DNA from 2 places in the Thalassolituus sp. UBA2590 genome. Region 2 is predicted to be linked to the other one. Evidence: riboswitches for the same ligand, from Rfam matches in the RefSeq annotation. Region 2 holds a riboswitch; the other holds the start of a gene.
What was found. Region 2 has a riboswitch for cobalamin ahead of B2067_RS07480 (ABC transporter ATP-binding protein). Riboswitches for the same ligand answer to the same signal wherever they lie in the genome.

Region 1 (10,676 bases), on a different contig from region 2:
TCGGAGACGAGTTCGATTTATTCATCAGGAACGATGTTTCCTTGCCAGGCTTCTTTTACATGGACACCCTGAGCACCAGCCTGGTTACCGTTACCTTATCAGCGATGCTCGTATTTATGTTGTACCTGATAACCCGGCAATGGCAGCAGACCCCCTACATGCATTTGCTTGAAGACATCCGGGAAGCCAACACCCGCGACGACGATGGTCGCATTACCCTGAAACTCAGAGACCCTGATCTTCACCCTCTGATCGAGGCGTTGAACGATCTTTTCTGGCGCCGCAATCAACGCACTCAGCATCTGAAAACAGCTCATCAGCAAGCAGAACATGCCCGTTTACGCGCAACACGATTATCGACGGAAACCCGCCAGATGAACGAAAACCTGGCGAAAGAGGTCTCCGTCCGCCGAAGTATTGAAGTGCAGCTGAAAAACACTCAGACACTGCTCGACGGTATCCTGAACGCCATGCCAACCGCCCTGTTCGCGCTTGATTCCCGTAATCGTATCGTTCAGTGTAATGAGCAGGCTGGTGACTGGTTGAACATGGAGTATTCACAACTCAACGGCCTGCCTCTGGCGCAACTGATACCAGAACTTGGCAAACTGAACCTGATGCCGGCCACTCCCGGCGAAACACCTCACATGGTGAAATCTGAACGCGTCAAAATACGCTTTGCAGAAAAAGTTCTGGTCACAGACGTACTCGCTTATCCTCTGCATAGCGGGCAGCAGGCACGGTTGGTAATACGTATCGACGATGTGTCTCAACGCCAGCGTATGGAAGAAGTCATGGTACAGACCGAAAAAATGATGACGGTCGGTGGGTTGGCTGCCGGCATGGCCCACGAAATTAATAATCCGCTTGGGGCCATTCTGCAAAACCTGCAGAATACACGACGTCGCTTAGATCCGAGCCTGGCTGCGAACCAGCGCCTTGCTGACGAACTCGGGTTAAGTATGGAGCTTCTGAATCAGTACCTAACAGGAAGAGGCATTGATCAGTTCTTTGACCATATTCAGAACGCTGGTGAACGCGCGGCACGTATTGTTGCCAATATGCTGCAATTTTCCCGTAACGATCACCTCCAGAAACGCGACATCGGCATCACTGAACTCATTAATACCACACTGAATATCGCCCACAACGACCTGTCGCTGAAACATATCGATCTCGACATCGACAAAGCTGCCGGCGATGCTCAGATACACTGCGTCCCCAGTGAAATAGAACAGGTACTACTCAACTTACTGCGCAATGCACAGCAGGCACTGGAAGAATATAATGGTGGTGAGGGCTGGCACCCTAAAGTTCGAATCAGAGCCAGTCGCCAGAACAACATGACCTGCCTCGAAATTGAGGACAACGGCCCCGGCATTCCGTCTGATGTCGCACCGCATATTTTCGAACCCTTCTATACAACCAAAGAAGTCGGAGACGGCACAGGACTTGGGTTGTCGGTATCGTATTTTATCGTTACATCACACCATCAGGGGCGCCTCCGTTATCAGCGCAGTTCGCTTGGCGGAGCCTGCTTTGTGTTGTGCCTTCCCGCCGAAGAAAACGGATGACCAACCTGCCCTCAACTTGACCAAACCGGTCACCACGAGTACTCTGCCTCGCAATTCAGGTGCCTCTGTCCACCAGACAGAAGTTAAACGGGAAGACTGGTGAGTTTCACAACAAACCCAGCGCTGCCCCCGCAACGGTGATCGACCAGGTATTGATACAACGCCACTGTGCATAGCATGGGAAGGCATCAATGCCGGAAATCCTTTGAACTTCAGGGTTTCAGTCGTCAGCCCGGATACCGGCCTGAATCCGAACCAACAGTATTGCGGTGGGCGATACAGGTGCTAAGTGAGCTCCAGGGCTCTCCTTCGCCTATTCTTTCCCGCCGACTGGTTGCCCATTAAAACCATTCGGAATCATGATGAAAAAATCACTCCTTACTGCGGCCGTACTTATGACCGCCACAGTGTCATACGCAGAAAACACCCTGGACGATGTCGTCACTGTCGCTAACCGCATTGCAGCACCTTCCATCAATAGTGCACAAATCGTTGTAGTGGATCGTGACGATATAGAGACGTCAGGTGCCAACAACCTGTACTCTTTACTGGCGAGCAAAGCTGGCTTCCAGTTTTCAAAAACAGGAGGAGTACCTCACTCTTCGAACCTCTATATCAATGGTCTCGATGGCAAGCAGGTACTATTTCTGGTGAATGGGCAGCGTGTCGGAAGTGCCACTTCCGGTACCACAGAAGTCCAGTTAATTGCGCTGGAGCAGATCGAACGTATCGAAATTATTAAAGGCAGCCGCAGTGCTATATATGGTGCGGATGCGCAAGCCGGTGTCGTCAATATCATCACACGTCTCGATACCTCACTGAACGAAGTGGCTGCAACAGTTGGCACCAACCAGACGAAAGCTGTCTCACTGCGTACACGTCACCAGTTTGGCGATGTCGACACCTACCTGAATTTAAACCATGATCGTTCAGCTGGTTACGACATTAATAACGACACAGAGAATGATCGCGATGGCTACGAGCGTAACGGTCTGAATGCCGGTGTCGGTTATGCAATCTCGGAACAGCAGAGCGTAAATTTTGATGCTCAGGTGAACCGCGGATCTTACGACTACGACAACAGCTTTGGCGGTACTGACGAAGCCGACTTCGATAATCGCGCTATGAACCTCGGCTACACATTGAATACTGACGGCCTGCTGCTGAATGCCAGAGCCGGTCGAGGCTACGATCGTAGCTGGAACTACGGTAACGGTGTTACTCGCAGCGGCGATGCTCAGTTGTTTGGTAGCCGCAAAGATGTTGCAGAAATCACGGCCCTTATTGGTCTGACTGAACATGTCAGCCTGCTGGCTGCTGCTGATACTCGCTTGGTTAAACTACTCACGCGTCCTGTTGAGTACGACACAGACAACGAGCGCAACCATGGCGGATTACTTGGAGTTCGTTACAGCAGCGATAGCTTGGCCGCTGAAATTGGCGCTCGCATCGACGACAACAGCAACTACGGCCGCTTCCGCTCGTTTAACACCTCTGTTGCCTTCTATCTGACCGACAACCAGGAACTGGCTTTCGGACAGGCTACAGCCTTCCGCGCTCCTACGTTTAACGACCTCTACTATCCAGCAAGCGACTTCGGCGATTACTCAAACGAAGATCTGAAGGCGGAAACATCACGCATCTGGTCGGTCGATTACACAGCCGCATACGATAATTTTGCAGCTGGCGGTTCTGTCACAGTGAGTGGTCAGCGCAGCCTGTTTAACAATCAGATCGTATCAAACAGTGCGTTTTATCCAGTTAACCTAGGTGAAAGCTACGTTAATTTTGCGAGCGTAACCTGGGCTCAGAACTGGGATGACGCGTGGAACAGTGAGCTGATTCAAGAGTGGACCGAAGCTCGGAATCAAGACACTGGAAATCTGATTGAGCGTCGTCCAATTCGTGCAACCAAGCTCAATGTACGTTGGACTTCGGGCAAGCTATCGAGTGCACTTGAGAGCCAGTACCGAGGCCAGGCACCATCGAGATCCGGCGGCTATATCGCTCCGTTCGTTCTGCTCAACCTCAGTGCAACCTGGGAGGCTTTCCAGGACTTCAGTTTGACTGCTCGCATCGAGAACCTGACCGATCGAGAGTACGAAACTGTACCTGGTTATGAAGCACAGGGACGCTATGCTCAGCTCACTGGACGCTATAGTTTCTGATCCAATGAGCGCCCGGGCAGTCCGCCCGGGTATTTAGTTTAGATTTGGATTCCAGAAACAAAAAAGCCCGCATCAAGCGGGCTTATTTGCGTTACGTATACCGGATCAAATATCCGGCTCTGTAAGCGGTGTTTACTCAGCTGGTGCTGCTTCTTCAAGCAGAGTCTTCAGCTCACCTTTTTCGTACATTTCAGTGACGATATCACAACCACCGATCAGCTCACCTTTTACCCACAGCTGCGGGAAGGTCGGCCAGTTGCCGTACTTAGGCAGATTCGCACGAATGTCCTGGTTAGACAGCACATCAACGTACGCAAACTTCTGACCGCAATCCATAACCGCTTGTACTGTACGGGCAGAGAAGCCACACAGTGGCTGGTTCGGTGAACCTTTCATGTACAGAAGGATGTCGTTGTTTTCGATCTGATCTTTAATGACCTGCATGATATCCATAGCGTCTGTCTCTCACTGTTCGTATTAACTGAAACTGGCGGCAGTCTACCATAATCCCGACCATGATGCTCAGGTATGAAGTTGCCAGCGCAGATCAGGCACCAGATCAGTTGCGGGCTGGGATGGAGGTCTCAGCCTGAGACAACTGCTGTGCAAACACACGCTCGTCAGGATCAAGGACCGCCGTTACTTCTTTGCCTTTCAGACTGCTGAAAATAACGCGGTATGCAAGTACGGCTTTGACGTAGTCACGGGTCTCACGATACGGGATGCTTTCAATAAACTGGTCGTAAGCCACCGGCGCGTCTTTCAGCCAGCGATCGACCTTGTGTGGGCCAGCATTGTAGCCGGCCAGAGCTGCAATCAGGTTCCCCTGATAACGCTCCAGTAGAGAGCGAACATAGTAACTGCCCAGCGGGATGTTGGTGCGATAGTCCATCAGGTCTTCATTGACGTCATGTAAAACCAGATTCTTCTCTCTGGCTACCTGCTTCGCGGTCGCCGGCATGATCTGCATCAGACCGCGCGCACCAACAGGAGAGCGGGCATGAGGGTTGAAGGCGCTCTCTCGCCGGGCGATTGACATCAACAAGGAAGGGTCGAGGTCATACTCTTCTGCCCAACGGCTGAACTCATCCTGATACGCCAGCGGGAAGCGATGCTCCAGCAAGTTCCAGTGGCGTCCTGAAATCGTCGCCTGCACTGCCAATGCTGGCCAGCCATTCTGCTTCGCCAGCTCGGCATACACAGGCGTATCAGAAGGATGACGCAGCAGAGTGAAATTCCATTCATCGGCCGCCAGCCCTTCTTCACCGATAGCCCAGAGAGCACGAATACGGGCAATAGCTGGTGAATCAGCAACGGCTTCGAGCTGCCCTTCCTGCAGACTGGTCTTTGTCTGTTTCAGCTCATAAGGCAGAGCGAGTTTTTCTGCTGCAAGAAAGCCATAAAATTCGCGGGCCGAGGCGGCTTTCGTGTAGGCGTGATGAGCAGCTTCAGATTGCCCAAGCGCTTCCAGTGCGCGACCACGCCAGTACATGTGGTATCCAGATTCTCTTTCACTGCCCTGCACTTTATCAGTCCAGGCCAGCACGGCGTCCCAGTCAGACTGGGCGATCGCTTCACGAAGTACGGGGCCAATAAGGTTGCCATCGCCCAGGTCGGACAGGAGCTGGTCGACGATATCAGGACGCTCCTCCGCATCGAACTTGTAACTGCGGGCAGCTAACATATTCCCGAGGCGCGCGAGCTGCGCTTCACTCAGCACTCCCGCTTCGGACAGTTGCGGATAAAGCTCGGCAACGTCCGCGGGTTTGCGACGCACCAGATAAGCAAGCACTGCGTATCCCATATCACTGCGCTCTACGCCGTCAGGAAAGGTTTTATCCAGCGTCAGGAGCCTCTCTGGTGACGAACGCAACTGGCGAAAAGTACTTGAGGCAACCTTCCATTCTGCTGGCAACTTACGCAGCAGGTAATCAGATAAGCTTCGGTTACCAGCCTGCAGTGCCAGAACAGCGCGCTGCCAGATCGCCTGCTCATTAATTTCGCCACGGCTCAGCATGGCTTTGAACAGGTCATCGCATTGCTCAGGGCGCGAGCTTCCGCTAAGCCACAACTGACGACCGCCATCGAAAGCTGCCGCCTGATCTTTAATCAGTTTCGCCCGGTAATAAATGCAGCGCCCCGGGGCATCAGCCGGTGCGTATTCATTCAGAGAAAGAACTTCGTCCCATTTACGGGCAGCACCGTAGGTCAGTGTTGCATGGCGTACAATCCAGCGTGAAAGAGGCGAATCCGCATTTTCAGTAGCGTAGGCTCTGACATCCGCAGCAGATACATCAGGCAGGTTACGCTTGATACGATGGTATTCAATATAAGGGGCGAGCACATGATCCGATGCGTTCTCAGAAACCTTATTCCACTGCCCCTGACGAGCAGCTTCCAGAGACGTTCTGAACTCCGCATCCGATAACGCAGACGCAGTGATACTGAGTAGCCCCAGAAACAGGCCAGTGACAACTTGCAGATACGTTTTACTCATCGGCTTCGCAAAGACCCCGAAAAGAGATTGTCTGTACAGGTTAGTTCTTATATTCCAGAAAGACACAATACCAATGGTAATCTGGCACAACCCGCACCGCTGGTTACTTTCTGTTACTGACACTACCGGAGTTTGGCTCAAAATAACACCAATTTACAGTTCTCTTCACCGTATAGTGCAGGCTGTTTCTCAACTTGGTCATTCACAGGAGCCAACCATGAACGCCAGCCAGACCCTCGGACAGCCACTTACGCTTCCAAACGGCAGTGTTGTACCGAATCGTTTCGCGAAATCTGCTTTAAGTGAAACTCTGGGTAGCGTCGACCTGCGTGTGACCAAAGCACTACCGAAACTCTACCAGCGCTGGGCCGAAGGTGGTACCGGCCTGAGCTTTACCGGCAACGTTATGATCGACCGTCGTCACCTGGGTGAGCCTAACAATGTCGTTCTGGAAGACGATCGCGATATGGATATGCTCAAAGCATGGGCAGCGGCGGCGAAGTCTCAGGGTGGACTTGTCTGGATGCAGCTCAACCATCCAGGGAAGCAGACACCGAAGATGCTTAATAAAGATCCGATGTCACCGAGTGCCATTCCATTTCGCAAAGAGATGCAGGCCTTCTTCGGTACGCCGCGAGCGATGACCGAAGACGACATTCAGGATTGCATCAAGCGCTTCGCTAATGCCGCTGCACTAGCCAAACAAGCCGGGTTCGACGGCGTTCAGATTCACGGCGCACATGGTTACCTGGTCAGCCAGTTTCTGTCCCCTCACCATAACCAACGTGAAGACCACTGGGGCGGCTCGATAGAAAACCGTATGCGCTTTGTTGTCGAAGTCTACAAAGCGATGCGTGATGCGACAGGAAAAGATTTCAGCATCGGCATTAAAATGAACTCCGCAGACTTTCAACGTGGTGGCTTTGATGAGAATGATGCAGCGACCGTTGCAACCACCCTCGCTGGACTGGGTATTGATCTGATTGAAATTTCAGGCGGCACTTACGAAACACCCGCGATGGCTCAGGGCAGCGAGCATCACAACAAAAAGCTGGGTAAAGACGAGCCAGTCAAAGAATCTACTAAGCTGCGCGAAGCCTACTTCCTTGAGTTCGCCGAAATGCTGCGCAATAAAGTGGATGTTCCTCTGATGGTCACCGGAGGATTTCGCACATCAGAAGGCATGGCTGCTGCCGTAGAATCTGGCGCATGCGATCTCGTTGGCCTCGGACGCCCACTGTGCGTTGAGCCCGATCTGGTAAAACGTATTCTGAGCGGTGAAGATTTCACCAGCGTGGTGCGTCCTATCAAAACCGGTGTCAAAATGATCGACAAAATGGCTCTGATGGAAGTCTCCTGGTACGAACGCCAGTTGCATCGCATGGGCAAAGGAAAAGCACCACGTCGTCAGGATCAGGGCTTCTGGTCATTGGTCGACGTGCTCTGGCTGATGACCTACCGTGGCCTGTTTAACCGCGTTGGTCGTCTACGGGCCTGATACAGGAATATACCGATGAAAGTACTGCTCAACCGCTTAAAAGCCGCTTACGTTTCTATCTATATGACCGTTGCTTCTGTGATCGCGGCCTATGCGGCCTGGCAGCTGCTGCAAGGTCATGATGTTCTGACGTGGGCTGGCGTGCTCTTATCGGCCGCACCCATGGCACTGGTTATCGGATTTTTAATGGTCAAACCTGTGATGGCTCGCACCAATGCAGATCTGCCCGAGGCCCATGTGCCGATTGCCGCTGGCGTCGCTCTGACTGCGTGGGGCTCATCAGGCGACAGCTGGCTTCCACTGAGCCTAGCCCTGATCAGCTACGTAGGTTTTCTTTTATACGTCTACTGGTACTCCCGCTACGGCCGCCTGAAGAGCGAGTCGCTCACGGTGGGCAAGCCTCTGCCAGCATTCACGCTCACCGACAAACAAGGAACTGTTGTCTGGACCCATGAAACAGATAACTATCGTGTACGCCCCGAACCAGAGACCTTTCTCGAGGTTATCCGGGCGATTTAACCTCGCCCGAACGCCGTAGCGTTTTACAACGTCGTGCTCTCTACTGCCAGGTTAATTACTGTATAGTGGGGAGCCTGTTTCAAGTCGCTATGGATTCGCTATGCCACGCCAGGTTGTGACCACCGCTCTACTTATCACTGCTCTACTCAGCGCGCTTCTTTCGGGCTGTGTCACCGTTTCTCCTGAACGCAAAAACGAGGTGGCCGAAAAGCTTGGCTGGGTAACTGGCAGCTGCCTCGCCATCCACAACGAAAATCTGAAAATAGGCGATGAGTTCACTCTGCACCAGGTCTCTGATGAGGAACATAGCCGCTCGATAACCGTTATTTCAAGAGCCACCTCGTCCGAGCAGTGTAAGCCTCTGCAAAAAGACCGCCGCTTCGTAAACCAACTTACCGATGCTACTTTTTACTACGTGAACGCAGAAGAGCTCCCTGAGCTGGCAGTCGCCAGCATCAAAGGGTATTCCACACGTGGCATTAAATTCCGCGCCTGTTACAGCAATCAGGCTGTGCAGTTTTTTGCGTTCAAAGGCGAAAAACAGATTTGGCAAGGCTACTACTTCGTCGCCGCCCAAGTGCCGGAAACCTGCCGCGGGTCACGTTAAGAACTGCTTTGGCTATTCCAACCACCACCACCCGGTGTATGGATGCAAAAGGTATCGCCCGCCGCTACGTCCATCGCGGCGCAACCTTCCAGCCAGTCTATCTGGCCAGTATGACGTAGTACGAAGTTGAGACCGGTTTTGCCTTCACCAGCACCATTCAATGCAAACGTAGGCACCGAACGATGGCCACTGATGATGTTGGCGGTCATGGGTTCAAGGAAGCGAATATGACGCTCAACGCCATTTCCACCAGCATGATCTCCGCGGCCGCCACTTAGCTGGCGAACATGAAAGACGTCGAGTACAACGGGGTAGCGCTGCTCCAGAATTTCAGGGTCTGTAAGGCGGGAGTTGGTCATGTGCGTATGCACTGCATTTGCCCCCGCCCCGTCTTCTGTTGCTCCCGCTCCACCGCACAGTGTTTCGTAATATTGATAGCGCTCATTACCGAACGTAAAATTATTATTGGTTCCCTGCCCGCCAGCCATCAAACCAAGCGCCCCCATTAAACAATCCACCAGGTATTGAGCTGTCTCGACATTGCCTGATACCACAGCAGCCGGATATTCCGGCGCAATAATCGACGCGTCAGGTACTCTGATTTCCAATGGTCGGAAAAACCCTGCATTCAGAGGCATCTGCTTATTAACGAGTACGCGGAAACTGTAGAGAACAGCCGCCTTAACCACCGACGTCGGTGCATTAAAGTTGCCAGGGTGCATTGGCTGGCCTTTGCGATATCCGGTGCCTTTAAAATCAATCAATGCGGTGCGATTTTTATTATCAACATCGACCGAGACTTTAAAGCGCGTCCCATCGTCCATGTCATAGCTGAAACTTCCCGATGGCAAATCAGCCAGGCAATCCCGCAATGTCTGTTCAGCGTTGTCCTGCACATAGATCATGTAGGAATGAACCATCGCTGCTCCATACTGCTGACAAAGTCGCTTCAGTTCTTCTGCGCCTTTTTCACAGGCCGCCAGCTGAGCCATCAGATCGGCAATATTCTGATCCGGGTTACGGGCTGGATATTTTGCAGATAAAAGTACTTCACGAAGTGCAGACTCCTGGAATACTCCGCTTCGCATAAGCACCAGGTTATCTAACAGTACACCTTCCTCTTCGATATGCTGACTGTAAGCGGGCATAGAGCCCGGTGTAATGCCTCCAATATCAGCATGGTGACCGCGTGCCGCGACGAAAAAGTCAGCGCATTCACCCTGGTCAATAAATACGGGTTTCACCACAGTCACGTCCGGCAAGTGAGTACCACCGTTGTATGGGGTATTTAATACGAAGGCATCACCCGGCTGCATATCTTTATGCTCACGCATCACGACATGAATACTTTCACTCATGGAACCCAAATGAACGGGAATATGTGGTGCATTGGCCACCAGCTCGCCCTGACGATCAAAGACAGCGCACGAAAAATCGAGACGCTCTTTAATGTTCACGCTGCTGGCTGTTTTTTCGAGGACAAAACCCATTTGTTCAGCGACTGACATAAACAGGTGATTAAATATCTCAAGCGTCACTGGGTCGTAGTTTGCTGCAGTTTTCTTAATTTCAGGCGCGTTAATCGCCTCTTCCTGAACTGCTTTTTCGTTGATTCGTTTTTCAAGAACAAGCGCGCCGCTTGCCAGTACTTCGAGCTGCCAGCCTGGCTCAATAAAGTGTGTTGAGTTCTGATCAGTCAGCAGTAGTGGGCCCTTCCCGATAAAGCCCACAGGCAAATCAGAGCGGTCGTAAACATCCACCTGACGCCAACGCCCCTGAACATATAACTGAATCGCTGAGCGTGTTTTCACAT
Region 2 (10,676 bases):
GAAACAGCTTCTCGCGGATGGACGAAACCAGTTCGTCGAAATTTCCTTTTGGAAAGTCAGTACGACCAATCGACCCGTTAAAAATAACGTCGCCGACTAAGGCTTTTTTGCTGTCTTTATCGAAGAAGACAACATGCCCTGGTGTGTGGCCGGGCGCATGGATAACCTCAAGTGTCACGTCACCCACTGTGACCGTATCGCCATCGTTCAGCCATTGATCCGGCGTAAATGACTCAACGTTGGGAAATCCGAACATCATAGATTGCTGCGGCAACGATTGAATCCAGAAGTCGTCTTCCTTATGAGGACCAATAATAGGGAGGCCGAGGTCGCGCGCTAAGACTGCGGTGCCTCCAGCATGGTCAATGTGTGCATGCGTCAGCAGAATTTTGGTGGGGGTCGCCCCCATTTTCTCAATCTGCGCTTTGATTTTATTAATTTCACCGCCGGGGTCTACGATGGCGGCTTCTTTGGTGTTGTCACACATCAGAACAGTGCAGTTCTGCTCAAAAGCAGTGACAGGAACAATGGCGATCTGCAAAGCCATGAAGGCCTCCTTAAAATACTTCTACTACGTCAGGTGACTGACCGGCGAATTGCGGCATGGTCATTCCTGCACGCGCGTTAATATAGGTCGGGTCAGTGACTGTGTACTGGCGGCCATTATAAACGACTGCGTTGCCTTTCACCTGACCTGTAAATTCAACGGCTGCGGCCACATGCCCCGGATAATCCAACAGTACGACGGGCAGGCCCAGCAGGTCGTGCACCAGTAGCGAGAACAGTGCGGCTCTGTCTTCGCAGTCTGAGGCTGCATAGTGCAGGGTTTCAAGTGGGAACAGGTAGTTCTCAGTATTAAACTGCTGCTCGTCGGTCTGATACTGAAAGGCGTTCTGGACAAAGTTAAGCAGGCGGTTTACCGCGACTTCTTCAGAGTGCCCCTGTAACAATGGCTTCAGTTGTCTAGTGAGCTCGGCCCGTGTCGCAGCGGGCAGATCCAGAATCGGATAGCGTGGCAGGTTCAGCTGGGGCATGGAATCCAGATAACGGATCTGCTCCGTTGGGTAGCTGACGACAACATTCACTGTTTCTTCGCCTTCCTCATAACTGAGCGTCCGCTTGCGGATATCTCCCGCACCATTAAAGCGCTCAGGCATTTTGAAGGCCACCGCACGTGACGCTGTCTCGTGCTGCTTGCCGTAGGTGTAGACCTTTCCTGCGATTCGTACATCACCATTGAGTGGCAGGGCGTAGTAGCGTTCACCACTGAGAGTAAAATAGGTGACGCCATACACATCGTCGTCAGCAGGCATTAACAGGTAAAGGCGGTCGTTGTAGGCAAGGCGGGCGTCATAGCCAAGTTTTACGAGCATAAACCAGCTCAACATAATGCGGCTGTCGGCATTTCCCGCTACGGCCTCAGAGTAGTCTGATACAAGCCGTGCTGTTGCCCAGTCGCTGAGGGACAGAGACGTCTTAGTGGCATTGAGCTGCTCTAAGGCGGGTTTGAAATCACTCCGTGCTAACGCTTCCCACGCTGAGGCTATAGCGTCGGAGGAGGGCCTGGATGAAAATGCACGTGGCATGGCTTTGTTGTAGGGCAGGCGTAAAGCGTGACCATAAAAGTTAATACTGGCGGCAGGGCCTTTAATTTGTGGCTGGGGTGCCACTTTGACCGGCGTTTGCTCTGGCGTTGTGTTGTCGGGCAAGTGCGTTGGCGTCGGAACAGGCACACTTACGACTGGCGTAGGTTCGGTTGCTATGTCTTTAGGCTTCTCTTCTGGCGCATCAACAGGCGAATAAATCGGCGGTGCTTTTGGGATGTTTGTGGGTTTTGGGGCCTTATCTTCTTCCTCGCCTGATTCGGTATCGACGGGTTCCCAACGCTGCTTCAGAAATCCGATAAAGGCTTTGTCGTTTTCGTCGAGATAGCTCTGAAATTCTTGCTGAGTCGTGGCGCGCCAGCGTTCGTAATCGCTCATACCTGGGTTCGCGACGACAGAAAGAGTAGCTGCGCTGGCGACGACACCGCTGGCTATCAGGGTGCAACGGATAAGATGTTTCATTGGATCTCCCCCAAAACAAAAAACCGGTACAGAGTTACCCCGGTACCGGTCTGGATATCATACGCTGAGCTGACTCAGTTCATGTTCAGCATTTCTTCGCGCATTTCGTCGAAAGACTTCTGAGCCTGAAACTTCTGCCACAGAGCTTTCTCGTTGTTCATTGAGGTTTTCAGGGCCTCTTCTGCCAACTGGTTAACGGTGTCGGCGTCGAGACCAACGAGAACCACCATGCCGCCGCTAGGCGTAGGCATCTGACGGAAGATCTTGCTGCCAGTCAGTGTCTGCTTGGTGATCTGTTTGGTTGTCACAGAGTTTACCTGATCAACTGTTTCGTCGTCCGCTGTACCCGTGGTTTCGGCGTACTGTTTGATCATGTTCTGAACTTCTACCTGCATGGTCTGAGCAAGTTCAACGCGCGCGGCAGTCGCTGCCATTTGCTTCATGAAGTTTGCGCCAGCGGCAGATTTATCGGCGTAACCGACGGCGGTCAGGTCGACGCCATCAACAGGGGCACCACAGACCCACGCAGGAGCAGGCTGCATGCTGCCATCGGCGAAGACACACTCAGCAACTTGAGGTGCCGGTTCGTTAGAAGAACACGCAACCAGCAGAGTGGCGGCAGCGGCAGTAAACAGGTGACGGATATTCATCCTTAATCTCCTACAGGTATTTTCAAAAGACTCGTTCGAGAATAGCCGAAGCAATATTAAAATACTACCGCACTCAGACGGCTACTCTCACCACTTGTGATCTGAGTCAGAATCAGTGCTGATGCCCGCCAATGCCGTGGGCGTGGCCGTGATCAAGCTCTTCTGCAGTCGCTGCACGAACGTCCAGAATCTCGACGTCAAAATGTAAGGTTTTTCCGGCAAATGGGTGATTAGTGTCAACGTCTGCCATGAAACGACCGACCTTTACGATGGTCACCTGACGCTCGCCCTGATCTGTGTGTACAGAAGCGACCATGCCTTTGCTCCATTTCTTTGAGCCCTGAAGGTGCTTGACTGGTACGCGCTGCACTGAACCTTCAACGCGGTGACCGTAGCCATTTTCTGGTGTTACAGTGATTTCGAGCTTGTCTCCGGCCTGCTTGCCTTCGACAGCTTCTTCAAAGCCCGGGATCATGTTGTTGTGGCCCTGCAGGTAGGCAATCGGATCGTGGCCCGCAGTGGACTCAATCTGTTTGCCATCGGCATCTTTAAGGGTGTAATGCAGCTGAACAACCGTATCTTTGGCGACAATCATGAGCGTTTCCGTAGTCTGTGTATGGTGTGGTTAACTGTGATCATTAAGGCGCGAAGTATCCGGTATCCGCGTGTTTACTGCAACGCTGGCGCCTCTGTGCGATAATCCACCCCTGTCCGGACTGGCAAATTTGTCTTGCCAGTCTCAGGAGGGGAACCCGGTGAAAATCCGGGGCTGTGCCCGCAACTGTAAACAGTGGCTTTTATCCGGTCGACTGTCAGCCAGATTGCCTCCCGGACGTGCAAACCAATTTCTATGATCGAGCGGGTTACTCGATGATGAGCTCTCTGTTCGGGCGGCTTAGGCTGCGTTCCCGAAGTGCGTCCATCATCCGTATTCCGCCCATAATGTGACGATTAGCGTGACAATATTTGTACCGATGCGCGGATACCCATGGTGAATCAGTCCTCAAACAACAGCTACACCTCTGGCGATGCTGAACTCGCGTATATCGCTGTTGAGCACTTATCGCTGACTATCGGTGCGAAAGCTACGAACGCTATTCTGCGGGATATTTCGTTCGCTGTGGAATGCGGTAGCCTGGTTGGTATTGTCGGGCCGAATGGTGCAGGTAAATCGTCGTTACTCAGAGCAATCTATTGCCATCGCTACGATCAACCGGCCTCGCTGGCGGGGCAGGTGATGATTGCCGGGCACCCGGTACACCTGATGAGCAGACGCGAGCGAGCCTGTAAAATCGCGGTTGTGCTGCAGGAATCGGCACTGCCTTTCGAGGTGACCGTGCGCGAAGTTCTTGCAACCGGCCTGACGCCTCGTAAGCCACTGCTGTCGTTTACCAGCAAAGATGACACCCGGTTAATAGAAGGGATAGCAGCCGACCTCGATCTGACGCGTTTTATTGATCGTGATTTCGGCTCTCTTTCAGGTGGAGAGAAGCAGCGGGTGTTGATCGCCCGCGCACTGGTACAACAACCTCAGATTCTTCTTTTAGACGAACCTACCAACCACCTCGATATTCAGCATCAGATAGAGACGCTAAGCCTGGTCCGGTCATTGGGTGTTACGGTACTTCTTACCATTCATGATCTGAACATGGCCGCGGCTTACTGTGATCAATTGCTGGTATTGAATAAAGGTCAGCTGGTGGCCAACGGTGAACCCTTCCAGGTGCTTACCAGCGAATTAATTCAGGATGTATTTCAGGTTGCCGCAGATGTTGCTGTGATCCGTAACACTTATACCCATGAACGCCGTATTCGTATTGCCTACGATATGCCTCCGAGTCGGACTATTGCTCCCGGATCAGCTGGAGAGCGCAGGGAATGAAAATGCCGTACGGGTTAACTGTTGCAATAACTTTTTCTGTGCTTTGCCTTTCGGTGATTGGTGCGGCGGCACAAGGCGCCTTTGATCTGTCGCTTCTGAATGTCTTTCAGGGCGTCATTATCTGTCCATGGACGAATGATTGTGCGTTGTCGCCGATCGAACAGCAGATTCTTACGGATATTCGCCTGCCGCGGATTTTTATGGCTTTACTAACGGGCGCTGGTCTGTCGATTACTGGCGCTATTCTGCAATCAGTAACCCGTAATCCGCTGGCTGATCCGTATTTGTTTGGTATTTCATCCGGGGCCGCTCTAGGTGCGGTGCTGGCCATGTCTGCTTTCACTGGGGCCTTTTCTGGGTTTCTGGCGGCGACGGGCCTGAGTGTCGTATTTAACGTGACCACCGGGGCGCTTGCGGGCGGAGCGCTGTCTGTTTTTCTGATGTTGACGCTTGCTGGGAAATCAGCGGTTCAGGTCGAAAAGCTGCTGCTTTCCGGGGTGGCAGTTTCTTTTATGCTCAGTGCATTTACCAGCCTTGTGATTTATTACTCAACGCCAGAAACTGCAGCTACATTATTGTTCTGGCTGATGGGCAGCTTTTCGGGCAGCAACTGGGCTGATCTTATTTTGCCTCTTTTGGCTGTGGTGCTTGGCAGTGGTCTGTTTTTCATATTTTCGCGCTGGCTCGTCGTGATGCAGCTGGGCGAAGAAAGTGCCGCTACGCTAGGTGTGCCTGTACATAAGTTGCGGTTGGGGATGTTGCTGGTGTGCTCGGCAGTAACGGCGATTCTGGTTGCAGAGGTCGGCGGCATCGGATTTGTTGGGTTGATGATTCCACATATTGTGAGGCTGCTCGTCGGCGGACAGTTACACCGGGTACTGCTGATGTCTCTGTTGGTTGGTGCGACCTTTATGATCTGGGTGGATGTCCTGGCTCACTCTTTACTTCAGGATCAGGTTCTGCCCGTTGGTATTGTGACATCCGCGCTCGGCAGTCTTTTCTTTTTTATTATTCTTAAGCAACGACAGAGTCGTTGATGGCAGGTGTTATGTTTTTCGTTTCTCCGGTGTCCCGCTCAAGGGATGCTGCCATTCAGCAGCGTATTGATATGAAAACCAAGCCGCCCGGCAGTCTGGGGCAGCTTGAATCATTAGCGGCTCAGCTGGCAGCGATCACCGGTGTCGAAAAGATCCGACTGCATAAGCCTGCCATGTTGGTATTTGCAGCAGATCATGGCATTGCAGAAGAGGGGGTGAGTATTGCGCCTCCTGCGGTGACGCAGCAGATGGTTAAGAATTTTATTAATGGCGGTGCGGCAGTGAACTGTTTCTGTCAGGTTGCCAGCATGGCTTTGTACGTTATTGATGCAGGCATCCTTAATGCCGTTGAGAGTAGCCGCGTTATAAATCAGCGCCTGGGAGCGGGCACTAAGAATATTGCTAAAGCGCCGGCAATGGCACGCGAAACCGCAGAATCAGGACTAGTACTGGGGGCTGAAATAGTGCGTCAGCGAATCGCAGAAAGCAGTAATGTTTTTGCGTTTGGTGAGATGGGAATTGGTAATACGTCGGCGGCATCGGCGGTGCTCGCTGCTATTCTGGGGCGCTCAGTCGAAGAGACTTGTGGTCGTGGTACAGGCATTGATGATGATGCCTTTGAACGCAAAAAATCGCTCATCGCTGAGGCACTCGAGCGTCATCAGTCGACGCCTGAACCTGACGATACGATGAATATTCTGGCTTCTCTCGGTGGCTTCGAAATTGTCCAGATCACCGGTGCTATGTTGGCCGCGGCTGAGAAGCAATGTGTCATTATGGTGGATGGATTTATCGCGTCAGTAGCGGCGCTGGCGGCGGTCAGAATAGCCCCGCAGGTACGGGATTATATGGTCTTCTGTCACCACTCAGAAGAGCAGGCTCACACTCTGATCCTGGAGGCTCTCGATGCTAAGCCGTTACTGGATCTTGGATTGCGACTGGGAGAAGGAACCGGCGCAGCGCTGGCGTACCCGCTATTGCAGTCGGCGCAGTCTTTTTACAATTACATGGCGAGCTTTGATGATGCAGGTGTCACTGCGGTATGAACAGGTTGAGTGAACAGCTGAACCTGTGGTGGATTGCCGTGGCCTTTTTTACGCGAATACCGGTACCGGCCTCGGTCGAGTTCAGTCAGGCGAGCCTTAACCGCGCCAGCCGTTATTTTCCGGCAGTTGGATGGCTGATCGGCGCTCTGTGTGCGACGGCTCTGTGGTTGTTGATGTTGGTCTTTCCTCAGAATGTTGCTGTCTTGATTTCCATTGCAATCAGCCTGCTGCTTACCGGTTGCTTTCATGAAGATGGTCTGGCAGACACCTGTGATGGGCTGGGCGGCGGATGGACCCGCGAGCAGAAGCTAAGCATTATGAAAGACTCCCGCATCGGCACGTACGGCGCTGCGGCTCTATGGGTGTCACTTACGCTGAAATTCGTTGTTTTATCCCAGTTGATCAACCCGGTTCTGGCACTTCTGGTCGCGCATCCTTTGAGTCGAATTATTCCGACAGTATTTATCGCTGCTATGTCTTATGTCTCTGACGTTGATACCTCAAAAGCCAAGCCTTTGGCTGAGTCAGGCTCGGGTGCGGATACGGCTATTGCGATAATCACAGGTTTAATCGCGCTTATGTTTATCAACAACCCGTTCATTATTCTGTTGGTCTTACTCGTGTTGGCAGGCGTTGCGTATGTCTTTCTTAAGCGTCAGATTGGCGGGTTTACCGGCGATGCCTTAGGAGCAGTTCAGCAGGTCAGTGAACTGGCTATTTATCTCTCGTTACTGGCTCTGAGCGGGAGCTTCTCTTGATTCACTTAGTGACGGGCGGAGCCCGATCCGGAAAAAGTCGTTATGCCGAACAGCTTGCTAATGAGCGGGCTGAGATTACCTATGTGGCGACAGCGACACCGGGAGACGACGAAATGGCGGCGCGCATTCAGCGTCACAAGAAAGATCGACCGGCGCACTGGGCGCTGGTTGAGGAGCCTTTTGAGCTGTCCTCGGTCGTGAGTGTGTCGTCGTCAACGCTCCTGATTGACTGCCTGACGTTATACCTCACTAACTGGCTCTGCAATGAACAGCGTTGGCCCGACTTTGAGCAGGAAAAATCCGAATTGCTGAGCGCACTGAAAAAAGCCTCGGAAGTACCAGGGCAGGATATTTTTATTGTCACCAATGAGGTGGGGAGCGGCATTGTTCCCCTTGGTGAATTAAGCCGCCGGTTCGCTGATGAGGCAGGGTGGCTGAATCAGGCCGTAGCCGCCATCGCCGATGACGTTACTCTGGTCGTTTCCGGGTGCCCACTGGCATTAAAACGTAATGGAGTACTGCTTCATGGCTGATGCTCATACTTCGTTGCCGGTAAAAGGCTGCCTGATGGTTCAGGGCACAACGTCTGATGCTGGCAAGAGCCTGTGTGTGACCGCGCTATGTCGGATACTTAAGCGCCGGGGTATTTCGGTGGCGCCATTTAAGCCTCAGAACATGGCATTGAACAGTGCGGTAACGAACGATGGCGGAGAAATCGGGCGGGCTCAGGCGCTTCAGGCCGAAGCCTGTGGTTTACCTCTGTCGACGGACTTCAACCCGGTATTGTTGAAGCCGAATTCGGATATGCGCTCGCAGGTCATTATTAATGGTAAGGCCGTCAGCGAGCTCGACGCACGACGTTTTGGCAACATTAAAGAGCTCGCATTTGACCATGTCTTAGCGGCATTTCAGCGACTCAAAGAACAGTACGATGTGGTGATTGTTGAGGGCGCAGGCAGCCCGGCAGAAGTGAATCTTCGCAAAAATGATATTGCCAACATGGGCTTTGCCGAGGCGGTAGATTGTCCTGTCGTTCTGATATCGGATATCGATCGCGGCGGTGTGTTTGCGCATCTTACAGGTACGGTAAATATTCTTGCGGCCAGTGAACAGGCAAGAATTAAAGGCTTTCTGATCAATAAATTCCGCGGCCGGATCGAGTTACTTCAGGATGGCCTCGACTGGCTGGAAGGCTACAGTCAGAAACCTGTACTGGGAGTACTGCCGTACATTATGGATCTGCGTCTTGATGCTGAAGACGGAATAAACCGGGCTCTGCATGAAGAAAATCTTAATCAGCCAGACCAGCAGCGCATTGTTATTAAGGTGCCGGTCCTGCCACGTATCAGCAATCACACCGACTTTGAACCGCTACTTCAGCATTCTGGCGTTGTGCTTGAGTATGTCACTGCTGGTGGTGATCTGTCGGGCGCTGACCTCATTATCCTTCCGGGCAGTAAGAGTGTTCAGGCTGATCTGGCTTACCTGAGGGAGCAGGGGTTCGATCGACAGATTCTTAAGCACCTGCGCTACGGTGGCAAAGTGCTCGGTGTCTGCGGTGGTTTTCAGATGTTGGGTCAGAAAATTTCTGACCCGGAGCAGGTCGAGGGCACGATCACAGAGTCCGAAGGTCTTGGTTTACTTGATGTCAGTACTCGACTCACCGCAGAAAAGCAGCTTAAGAACGTAGACGGTGTGCTGAGTAACTCCGGGAATAAGATCAAAGGGTATGAAATTCACTGTGGTATCAGTGAAGGGGCAGGCCTGCAGACTCCCTTTTGCTGTCTGACCGATCAGCAGGGAAATTCATACACTGACGGTGCCATATCTGGCGATGGCCAGGTGATGGGGACTTATGTTCATGGCCTATTTGACCACCCGGAAACCTGTGAGTTTATTCTTGAGTGGGTATCTGGTTCACCGGGAACGGCAGAAGATTGGCAAGCACTGCGTGAACGTGAAATTGAACGTATCGCTGATATTTATGAAGAGCATATCGATATGGACGCCCTGTTGGATATCATTCAGTAGGGCAGCTGTCACAGATCATTTTTTAAAAATAGAAATTATCAAATATACGAGGTCAGGTAATGTCGAAGTCAGAAGAAGAGTTGAAGCAGGAACGCCATAAAAAGAAAGCGCAGAAACAAAAAGAAAAGGTTGATGCCAGTATTGCGAAAGCGACGGAAGAGCGCGGTATCGTGATCGTGGTAACAGGCAATGGCAAAGGTAAATCAACCTCTGGCTTCGGTACGGTTGCACGCGCTGTAGGCCACGGATACAAAGCGGCGGTTGTTCAGTTTATTAAGGGGCAGTGGGACTGTGGTGAAAGAAACCTGCTTGAGAATAATGGCGTACCTTTCGCCGTCATGGGCACAGGCTTTACCTGGGAAACTCAGGACCGAACGTCTGATATTGCCGCAGCAGAAGAGGTCTGGGCGCACGCTAAGGAATACCTTGCTGACCCTCAGTACCACGTTGTTCTGCTCGATGAGCTGACTTATATGCTCGGTTACGATTACCTCAATAAAGAAGAGGTGTTGAATGCCATCCGTAATCGTCCTGAAAATCAAAGTGTTGTTGTTACCGGGCGTGGCGCAATCAAAGAACTACGAGATCTGGCAGATACCGTCAGCGAAGTAAAAGATGAGAAGCACGCATATCGCGCGGGAATAAAAGCCCGTAAAGGTGTGGATTGGTGATCCGCTGCTTCTTTGCTTTCGCATTGATGCTGTGTGCGTGTTTCGCAGTAGCATCGAAACCGATAGAGCGAATCGTTGCCCTGTCCCCGTCTTCGACCGAGATGCTGTTTGAAATGGGTCTTGGTAAAAGGGTTGTGGGTACCGTCGAGTGGGCAGACTTCCCTGAAGCGGCAAAAGCTATTCCGCGTATTGGTAGTTACGCCGGTATTAATATCGAGGCGCTTATCGCGTTACAGCCCGATATTGTCGTGGCATGGAAGAGTGGCAATAAAGAATCTGATCTTCAGAAGCTTGAAGCGCTTGGGGTGAATGTTCTTTACATCGACCCCAAAACGATGGATGCCGTAGCTGATGATATGGAGCGTTTGGGTAGCGCCGTTGGAGAACCTCAGGCTGGGAAAGAAGCGGCAGGTCGTTTTCGTGACCGCTACAGCGCACTAAAGCGTCAGTTCGCCAATGCCGATCCTGTCCGGGTTTTTTACCAGTTATCTTACGAGCCATTGCGCACGGTCGGGCAAGGCAGCTGGGTCGATGC

Region 1: another riboswitch for cobalamin. It lies ahead of B2067_RS01145 (TonB-dependent receptor domain-containing protein); the one in region 2 lies ahead of B2067_RS07480 (ABC transporter ATP-binding protein).

Annotation. Positions count from the first base shown of each region.
Region 1 is NZ_DDKU01000014.1:7,780-18,455, reverse strand. It holds partial or broken gene B2067_RS01150 (two-component system sensor histidine kinase NtrB) at 1-1,574, shown strand, start outside; cobalamin riboswitch at 1,615-1,836, shown strand; gene B2067_RS01145 (TonB-dependent receptor domain-containing protein) at 1,937-3,742, shown strand; gene grxD (Grx4 family monothiol glutaredoxin) at 3,875-4,195, opposite strand; gene B2067_RS01135 (transglycosylase SLT domain-containing protein) at 4,302-6,239, opposite strand; gene B2067_RS01130 (NADH:flavin oxidoreductase/NADH oxidase family protein) at 6,457-7,737, shown strand; gene B2067_RS01125 (hypothetical protein) at 7,753-8,256, shown strand; gene B2067_RS01120 (hypothetical protein) at 8,357-8,863, shown strand; gene B2067_RS01115 (hydantoinase B/oxoprolinase family protein) at 8,860-10,676, opposite strand, start outside.
Region 2 is NZ_DDKU01000078.1:2,907-13,582, forward strand. It holds gene B2067_RS07460 (MBL fold metallo-hydrolase) at 1-541, opposite strand, end outside; gene B2067_RS07465 (hypothetical protein) at 558-2,066, opposite strand; gene B2067_RS07470 (LPP20 family lipoprotein) at 2,141-2,716, opposite strand; gene B2067_RS07475 (FKBP-type peptidyl-prolyl cis-trans isomerase) at 2,829-3,311, opposite strand; cobalamin riboswitch at 3,412-3,563, shown strand; gene B2067_RS07480 (ABC transporter ATP-binding protein) at 3,708-4,598, shown strand; gene B2067_RS07485 (FecCD family ABC transporter permease) at 4,595-5,635, shown strand; gene cobT (nicotinate-nucleotide--dimethylbenzimidazole phosphoribosyltransferase) at 5,635-6,681, shown strand; gene B2067_RS07495 (adenosylcobinamide-GDP ribazoletransferase) at 6,678-7,439, shown strand; gene cobU (bifunctional adenosylcobinamide kinase/adenosylcobinamide-phosphate guanylyltransferase) at 7,436-7,972, shown strand; gene B2067_RS07505 (cobyric acid synthase) at 7,965-9,470, shown strand; gene cobO (cob(I)yrinic acid a,c-diamide adenosyltransferase) at 9,530-10,141, shown strand; gene B2067_RS07515 (cobalamin-binding protein) at 10,138-10,676, shown strand, end outside.